Regions from separate parts of the Fructilactobacillus sanfranciscensis genome, predicted to be linked through region 2. Evidence: a T-box and tRNA genes for the amino acid it is inferred to sense, from the RefSeq annotation. Region 2 holds a T-box; the other holds one or more tRNA genes.
What was found. The T-box of region 2 lies ahead of asnS (asparagine--tRNA ligase). A T-box ahead of a tRNA ligase gene usually reads a tRNA of that ligase, here a tRNA-Asn.
Positions count from the first base shown of each region.

Region 1: it has a tRNA-Asn gene. The T-box ahead of asnS (asparagine--tRNA ligase) is inferred to sense a tRNA for this amino acid. The anticodon was not compared.

Region 1 covers NZ_CP118925.1:891,450-895,861, reverse strand. The annotation lists gene PY770_RS04550 (TIGR01457 family HAD-type hydrolase) at 1-411, shown strand, start outside; gene PY770_RS04545 (TIGR01906 family membrane protein) at 395-1,039, shown strand; gene PY770_RS04540 (VTT domain-containing protein) at 1,036-1,689, opposite strand; tRNA gene PY770_RS04535 (tRNA-Asn) at 1,957-2,029, shown strand; tRNA gene PY770_RS04530 (tRNA-Ser) at 2,039-2,130, shown strand; tRNA gene PY770_RS04525 (tRNA-Glu) at 2,149-2,220, shown strand; tRNA gene PY770_RS04520 (tRNA-Val) at 2,225-2,297, shown strand; tRNA gene PY770_RS04515 (tRNA-Asp) at 2,307-2,381, shown strand; tRNA gene PY770_RS04510 (tRNA-Phe) at 2,442-2,514, shown strand; tRNA gene PY770_RS04505 (tRNA-Tyr) at 2,520-2,602, shown strand; tRNA gene PY770_RS04500 (tRNA-Trp) at 2,609-2,679, shown strand; tRNA gene PY770_RS04495 (tRNA-His) at 2,694-2,766, shown strand; tRNA gene PY770_RS04490 (tRNA-Cys) at 2,822-2,892, shown strand; tRNA gene PY770_RS04485 (tRNA-Leu) at 2,921-3,005, shown strand; gene PY770_RS04480 (metal-dependent hydrolase) at 3,154-3,693, opposite strand; tRNA gene PY770_RS04475 (tRNA-Glu) at 3,839-3,912, opposite strand; tRNA gene PY770_RS04470 (tRNA-Gln) at 4,019-4,091, shown strand; gene PY770_RS04465 (serine hydrolase domain-containing protein) at 4,191-4,412, shown strand, end outside.
Region 2 covers NZ_CP118925.1:555,984-560,395, reverse strand. The annotation lists gene PY770_RS02845 (MFS transporter) at 1-625, opposite strand, end outside; gene asnS (asparagine--tRNA ligase) at 732-2,126, opposite strand; T-box leader at 2,172-2,376, opposite strand; gene PY770_RS02835 (hypothetical protein) at 2,417-2,656, opposite strand; gene PY770_RS02830 (lactonase family protein) at 2,677-3,720, opposite strand; gene PY770_RS02825 (hypothetical protein) at 3,796-4,110, opposite strand; gene PY770_RS02820 (hypothetical protein) at 4,127-4,261, opposite strand; gene glmS (glutamine--fructose-6-phosphate transaminase (isomerizing)) at 4,328-4,412, opposite strand, start outside.

The DNA.
Region 1 (4,412 bases), 340 kb from region 2:
GCCCTAGATCGAGATTTAACCTATCAAAAACTAGCGCAAGCTGTACTTTACGTAAATGCGGGGATTAAATTCATTGGAACAAATGCCGATACTTTAATCCCCAGTGAACAAGGTATGATTCCCAGTGCTGGAGCAATTATTGATTCTGTCCGTTACGCCACTCATACTAATCCCTTTATTATTGGAAAGCCCAATGATTTAATCGTGAATAATGCGGTAAAACGGATGGGATTACAAAAAGATGAAGTTGTGATGGTAGGGGATAATTATGATACTGATATTGCTGCAGGAATTAAAGCGGGTGTCGACACTCTATTAGTTTATTCTGGTGTTTCTAAACGGGATGAAGTTGCTAAATTACCAAATAAACCAACGAATGAGATTGATAATTTTGATGAATGGATTTTATAATAAACGTGATTACGTGCTTTTAATGATGATTATTTTATTTTCAATCACTATGAGTACTTTTTTGGTTATCAATGCAAATTTCATTTATGGGATTGTGATTAAATATTTAGATTTGAATGATAAATATCATGTTTCACTAAATGTTTTGCTACATAATTTGAAAGTGATGACGGATTTTATTCAGGATCCATTTATTAATGGCATGAATTTAACCCCTTATCACTTATCTAAAGGTGCGTATGAGCATTTTACGGATGTACGTAAGTTAGTTATGCTTGATTATCTAATTTTAGCGTTAAGCACTCTTTATTTGATAATTACTTGGTATAAAAAAATTATTCAACGAGAACTTTGGAAATTAACTGATTATTTAAAACGTACCATGATTATTTTATGGTTATTAATGTTAATTTGTTTAATCGATTTTAATGATATTTTTATCTATTTACACGAAATGATTTTTCCTAATCATAACTGGGTCTTTAGTCCAAAAAAAGATCCGATAATTAATGTATTACCGGATCAATATTTTTTATGTTGTTTTGCAGTGTGGTTTGGTTTAGTGTTTTTATTATTAATTGGTTTTTATGGTTATGGCAAATTACAAATAAAAACGAACAAGCATTAGGCTTGTTCGTTTTTACTATTTAGGTGACTTTTGATTATTCCAATGATGACTGGAATAAGTGAAATGAAGATGATTGAAATTACTACAATTGAGAAATGCTTTTGTACAAAGGGAATATTTCCAAAGAAATAACCACCACCACAGCAAAGGGTAACCCATGCAATACAAGCAGTTAAGTTGTATTTGATAAACTTACTATATTTGTAATCGCTACTTGCGGCAACGAATGGGGCGAAAGTTCTTACAATTGGCATAAAACGCGCGATAAAAATTGCAACCGCTCCATATTTATCAAAGAAAGTTCTAGCATGATCGAAATCCTTTTTCTTAATAAATTTACTAAGAAAGCGGTTTTCGGTAATTGCCATTCCTATTTTCTTACCGATAAAGAAGTTTAATGAATCACCACTTACCGAAGCAATTAGAAATAAAATTATAAAAATCCAAATGTTTAGTCCGTATTTAGGATTAGCTGCTAAAGCAGCTGCAGCAAAGAGAAGTGAGTCTCCCGGAAGAAACGGAAGAATCACGGCACCGGTTTCTACCAATATTATTAGAAATAAAATTAGATAGGTCCAATCACCAAAATTATTAACAATGGTAATTAGATGCTTATCGATGTGTAAAACAAAATCAATCAATGTACTCATATTAGTTATAAATCTCCGTTCATAATGTGTTTTATGCAATACTTATATTCTATCAAACAATTGAAACGATAAAACTTTAAAATTGATTAAATTTAATTGAAAAAGATATTGACGCTTTTAATCTTTACTGGTAATATTATTAATGCCGGTAAGGGAGATTGAGAAATGATTTTGATGATTAATTTTAAATTATTTCTTGACGTTATATCGCTTATCGTGTTATTATTATGTAGTTGTCTGATAGGGCAATTAATTTTTAGTTTTCATTCCGACATAGCTCAGTTGGTAGAGCACCTGACTGTTAATCAGGTTGTCGACGGTTCGAGCCCGCCTGTCGGAGTAGTATTATGGAGAGTTGTCCGAGCTGGCCGAAGGAGCATCATTGGAAATGATGTAAACGGATGAACGTCTGTTTCGAGGGTTCGAATCCCTCACTCTCCGTAAGAAATTTATTAATATGACCCGCTGGTCAAGTGGTTAAGACACTGCCCTTTCACGGCAGTAACATGGGTTCAAATCCCGTGCGGGTCATTTTGGAAGATTAGCTCAGCTGGGAGAGCATCTGCCTTACAAGCAGGAGGTCACAGGTTCGATCCCTGTATCTTCCATTATAATATGGTCCGTTGGTCCAGTCGGTTTAAGACGCCTGCCTGTCACGCAGGAGATCACGAGTTCGAGTCTCGTACGGACCGTTGTTGCAGGTTATACATGCAACTATAAAATTAAATAAACAGCATAAACATAAATGGTATGGCTCTGTAGCTCAGTTGGTAGAGCAACGGATTGAAGCTCCGTGTGTCGGCAGTTCGATTCTGTCCAGCGCCATTTATGGAGGGGTAGCGAAGTCTGGCTAAACGCGGCGGACTGTAAATCCGCTCCTTCGGGTTCGGTGGTTCGAATCCACTCCCCTCCATTTAATAGGGATGTAGTATAACGGTAGTACCTCGGTCTCCAAAACCGCTAGTGCGGGTTCGATTCCTGTCATCCCTGTTTATGATGTTATGGCGGTAGTGGTGAAGTGGTTAACACATCGGTTTGTGGTACCGACACGCGTGGGTTCGATTCCCATCTACCGCCCTTTTGATTGTCTTGCTTTAAAGCAAGAAGAGGGCAATTGATTCAAATGATTTATGGCGGTATAGCCAAGTGGTAAGGCAGAGGTCTGCAAAACCTTCATCGTCGGTTCAAATCCGACTACCGCCTTAGTATTGTCACAATCAAGCAAGCTCTTGCCGAGATGGCGGAATTGGCAGACGCGCTGGACTCAAAATCCAGTGATCATTGCGATCGTGCGGGTTCGACCCCCGCTCTCGGCATAACTAAATAATTAAAAGACTTTGTATAACGGTAAAACGTTAGTACTAAGTCTTTTTTTAATTTAAATTTTTTAAGATTAAGTGCAACTTATAATACAAAATAAAAGCGCCTGAACTATTAGTCCACACGCTTTTATTTTGTATTAAATTAATTTAAATAAATTAAGTACGCATTTTTTAAAGATGTTACCAGTAATACCCAAAATAAAACATACATCGATTTTTCCATAAAACCACCAACTTTATAATGGAAAAAGTGCCTATGTTTGTTGGTATTTTTTAAAACGAAGGGGTACCAAATATCAACTTTGTTTGCTGAAAATCCATCTTCAATGATGTGAATTAGGATTCCAATTGAAATACCAAACATACATACCGCAATGTAAAAATGATTAGATTCCAATAAAAGACTAATATACATAAATAGAAAGACATTCCATAATGTGTGCGTGAATCCACGATGTTTAACGTTAATAAAAAAATGCTTATAAAATAAACCAAAGATTGTAGTTTTATTTAATTCACTATTACGAGAATCAACATCGGGAAGTAAACTTCCAAAACCAACTGAGGCGAAGATGATGGTAGTAATCACTAATGGTACAGTTACATGATTAGTTTGTGAGTAATAATTTACAGCGGTTAAAGATATCGCTTCAGATGATACCAAATGAGTTTTTCCTAACATGTTCTCTTCCTATATTAATTTTAAACCTTTATAGCTATCATTAACTCTTATTATAGGCGGTATATCAACGTTTGTGTAGATTTTCCAAAATAAAAATCCCTAACAAAGCTAAATTTAAGGCTTTGTTAAGGATTTGATAATTAAATTACCCGTACGAGACTCGAACTCGTAGCTCCGCCTTGAGAGGGCGACGTCTTAAACCAGTTTGACCAACGGGCAATAAAGATATAACGTTTTAATTTTACTAATATAATGGTTTTATGTCAATGTTAATTTCAAATTGACATGGCTATTTAATCATTGTAAGATTATTAATGTAATTTATTGGGCATTAGCCAAACTGGTAAGGCAGTGGACTCTGAATCCATAATGTACAGGTTCGAATCCCGTATGCCCAATACTATATTAGTATGTTAGAAAAGTCGCTATTTAGCGGCTTTTTTTATTATGATAATTAATTTTAAACCATTATAATGAGTTTAATAGGGGTGATAAATATGAGTTTTGAAAAGGTTAAAGGATTAATTAATCAAATGATAAATGATGAGATTGTACCTGGTGCTTCTTATTCATTTATTACTGGTTTGAATGTTGAAGATCACGTTGCAGGATACAAGCAATTGAAACCAACGAAAGAAATTTTGCCACAAAATCAATTATACGATGTTGCTTCAATGACTAAAGTTATGGGAACTGTTCCAGTAATTATGCAACTATTA
Region 2 (4,412 bases):
AAGTATAGAAAATTGATAACCAATCTAGCTTAGTTTCTTTTCTTGCCATCACATCTTTCATAACGAAAAATGAAACAATCAATATCAAAGTAATTACGGTCATGAAGAAAACAAATAGTCCTCTCCAAGTGGTATAGTGCAACACAATTCCTGAAATAATTGGACCACATGCTAAAGCTGAACCCATGACTAATCCAGCTACTCCCATGATGGTTCCCCGTTTTTTCTCGGGGGTAATTTCTAGTAATACTGTTTGATATGAAGGGAAAAGTACCCCAACGGCAGCAGCTTCCATCACACGTCCAAGCATTACAATCGGAAAATTATTTCCCAGATAAATAATTAAAGTCCCAAAATCAAATAATATCAATACTAAGGCAAATAAGCGTTTAAAACTCATATTATTTAATAGCCATGGACTGATTGGCATCGTAATACACATGACAATCATAAAGCCAGTCGTTAACCATTGAATCGTGTCTGCTGAAACTCCAAAGTAAGTCATTAAAGTTGGATAAGCAGTTGATAACGATGATTGACTAATGGACATCGTAAAAGTTCCAATTAACATCGTTGCAATAAACAAGAAACGAGTTAAGGGACTCATCGCGTGTTTTGTTTCCATAAATTACATCCCTTTCAAAATCAGTCTATATTATAATTATTACAAATTACATTATACTATAATTTTAGCCATAAAAAAAGAACGCAAATTGCGTTCTTTAATGTTTTTAGAAATTAATACTACCTTGAACTCGAGGATAAGGAATCACGTCACGAATGTTATCCATTCCAGTAACATACATTAAAAGACGTTCAAAACCAATTCCAAAACCAGAGTGTTTTGTTCCACCATATTTACGAAGGTCTAAGTACCATTCGTATTCTTCACGTGGTAACCCAAATTCTTTCATTTTAGCTTCTAAGACATCTTCACGTTCTTCACGTTGGCTTCCACCAATTAATTCACCAATTCGAGGAACTAGTAAATCAACAGCAGCAACAGTCTTACCATCTTCATTATCACGCATGTAAAAGGCTTTGAAATCACGTGGGTAATCAGTAACGAAAACTGGTTTACCAAATACTTTTTCAGCTAAGTATTGTTCATGTTCAGAGTTAAAATCAATTCCCCATTTAACTGGGAATTTAAAGTCAACATCCGCTTTTTCTAATAATTCAATTGCTTTTGTATAAGTAATTCTCGCAAAATCTTCATCAACTGTTTTGTGTAGTAAATCTAACAAATCGTGGTCAACATTATCATTTAAGAATTGTAAGTCTTCTGAAGCATTCTCCAATAAGTATTGAACAACATACTTCAAAAGTCCTTCAGAACGATCTAAAACAGCTGGAAGTTCAGCAAAAGCCATTTCTGGTTCAATCATCCAGAATTCAGCAGCATGACGTTTAGTATGTGAATCTTCGGCTCTAAAAGTTGGCCCAAAAGTATAAACATCTCTAAATGCTAAGGCAAATGGTTCAACTTGAAGTTGTCCACTAACGGTTAAATTAGTTTCTTCACCAAAGAAGTCTTTACTGTAATCATTTTTACCATCATCCGTTTTAGGTGTGTCTTGATCATCTAAAGTCGTTACACGGAACATTTCTCCGGCTCCTTCAGTATCACTACTTGTGATGATAGGAGTATTAACGTACACGAAACCATTTTTTTGTAAGTATTCATGAATCGCAAATGCTGCTAAAGAACGAATCTTAAAGACCGCATAAAAAGTATTTGTCCGAGGACGTAAATGTGCAATTGTTCTTAAATATTCAAGTGAATGAGCTTTCTTTTGAAGCGGAAAGTCTGGATCTGACACCCCTTCAATGTCAATTGCTTCTGCATGTAATTCAAATGGTTGTTGAGCATCAGGTGTTTCAACTAATTTACCAGTAACTTTTAAGGTTGAACTAATTGGTAATTTAGTTACATCTTCATAATTATCTAAACCATCTCGTTTAGCAATTACCTGAATATTCTTGATGTATGTCCCATCGTTTAATTCGATAAACGCAATTTTCTTTGATGATCTTGTGGTCCGAATCCAACCAGAAACGGTAATTGATTCATCGCCAAAATCACGTGGCTTAGTATATAAATCTTTTACTAAAACGTCCTTCATGATAATCTCTCCTTTAATTTTTGACAAAACAAAAAGACTCCGTCTACAAGGGACGAAATCTTCGCGGTACCACCCAAATTGTTTAAATTAATAAACCAACTTATTTACAACGTTAACGAGCTGCAACCGTTGGCCTTTCAACCAAAATAACCTGGGATGTTGTTCACTTAGAAATCTAGTTAAGCTTTCACTATCCTTAACTCGCTACATAGAAATCAACTAAGCTACTATTCCACTGTTTGTCATATTTATCTTATTTAAAATATACAATACCAAACTTAATTTTGCAATTATTTATTTGAAGTAAAAAGCACTTCGTTAATTTGATGACGTAAATCACCAAAATCTTGAAAAGCTTCACGAACTGCATCGACGGGTTCTGCCCCATCGGTAACCTTTACAGCAGCATCTTGCATCAATGTCCGTTTGATTTCAATTTTTAGCATTTCCAAACGAGGAGTTAAGGGATAATCAGCAAAAATTTTGTCTAATTTTCCTTGAATTGCAATTTCTACATCACTTTCAGCCATGATAATAACTTCTTTTAAATTTATTTTCTAAGCATTACACAAGTTCCCTCTGGAACTGAAAAACCTTTTTGAATCATCGCTAATTTACCTGTATCAACATTTCGTTGGTACAAGGTTGCATTATTAGTATTTTGGTTAACTGCTACCACAAATTTTTGATCACTATTGAAAGTAAAATCACGCGGAAATTCACCTTCAATGGAAATTAATTGAATTAATTTTACATTTCCATCTTCTTGAATTTCAAAGACTGCTAAACTGTCATTGCCTCGATTTGAAACATAGACAAAGCGATTATCATTAGAAATGCGAATTGCAGCAGCTCCATTATGAGAGGTCCATTCTGCCGGAATTGTTGAGACGATTTGTTGAACCGCTAATTCACCAGTTTCTTCATTATAGTCAAGGACAGCTAGCTTACTTGAAAGTTCACCAACTAGATATGCTTTACCAGTTTTTTCGACAAATTGAATGTGACGAGGACCAAAACCAGGTTCCATTGTAGTTTCACTAACTAAATGAAGTTTGCCTTGATCTGATAAATCATAGAGATAAACCTTATCCAATCCAAGATCACAAACCGCAATCCGATTATCATAAGTTAAATCAATATAGTGAGGATGTGGACCGCTAGCTTGTTCAGGACGGGGACCAACTTCCCCAATATCATGAATTCGGTCAGTTTCAGTTAAGGTTCCATCATCGTTAATTTTAAAAACGTGGACATTTCCAGTATGGTAATTAGCCGTATAAACATTCTGATGAAGTTCATCGACAGTTACATAGGCAGGACTGCTACCTTCTTCAGTTACATCCTGAATTTCTTTAAAGGGAATGTTAGCACTGTCAAAAGCTAACAAACCACCCACTGTTTTATCATTTTTAAGTTCTTTATCAATCGCATAAACTTTATGAGCCTTTGATTCAGCCACATAAGTTGGTGAACCTGCCTTGGCGACCAATTCAGCATTTTGTAATTCTTTTTTGTCAGTATCTAATTCAATTTGATAGATACCTTGACTTTGATGTTTAGTATATGTACCAACTAAAAACTTTTCAATCATCATTGCTACTCCTCCAACTCTTTTTTTATATTATCCCATATTCAACGAGTACGGTAAAGAAAACGGTTTCACAAATTACCCAATATGGTTTTCGTGTAAAATAGCAGAAAACTCTTTATCCATTTCAGGAGTCTTTTTCCATTCCGTGAATTTGGTCATAGCTTCCGTAGGCATTTCATAATTTTCGTTAATATAATTTTCGTAATTAATCACATGAATTGAATGAGGAATATTAATTTGTAAAATGCGAACTTGCTTGATATAACCTCGTTCTGCCGCTAATTCAGCCCGACCATTTTGCACCATGTTACTAATTTCTAAGTATTTACTATCATCAAGTCTAGTAATTTCTTCAATTAAAGTTAATGTTTCATTACTCTTTTTTGTCATTTAATTCTCCACTATTTTACCAATGTTGTTTAGTGACTGACTTAACGCCTTTTCGATTGGCGTTTAATTTATTTTGTTGGTCTTTAAATTTATTCCAAGTTTCTTCTTTTCGATCGTGCTTTTTTTGTTTGTTGCGTTTTGTAAATTTCATTTTATTCACCTCAATTTTGCTACAAAAAAAGAATTGTTTTCACAATTCTCTTTTTAAAACTTAATTCTATTCTACAGTAACACTCTTGGCAAGGTTTCGCGGTAAATCAACGTTCAATCCTTTGTTTAAACTAGTATAATAAGCCAATAAT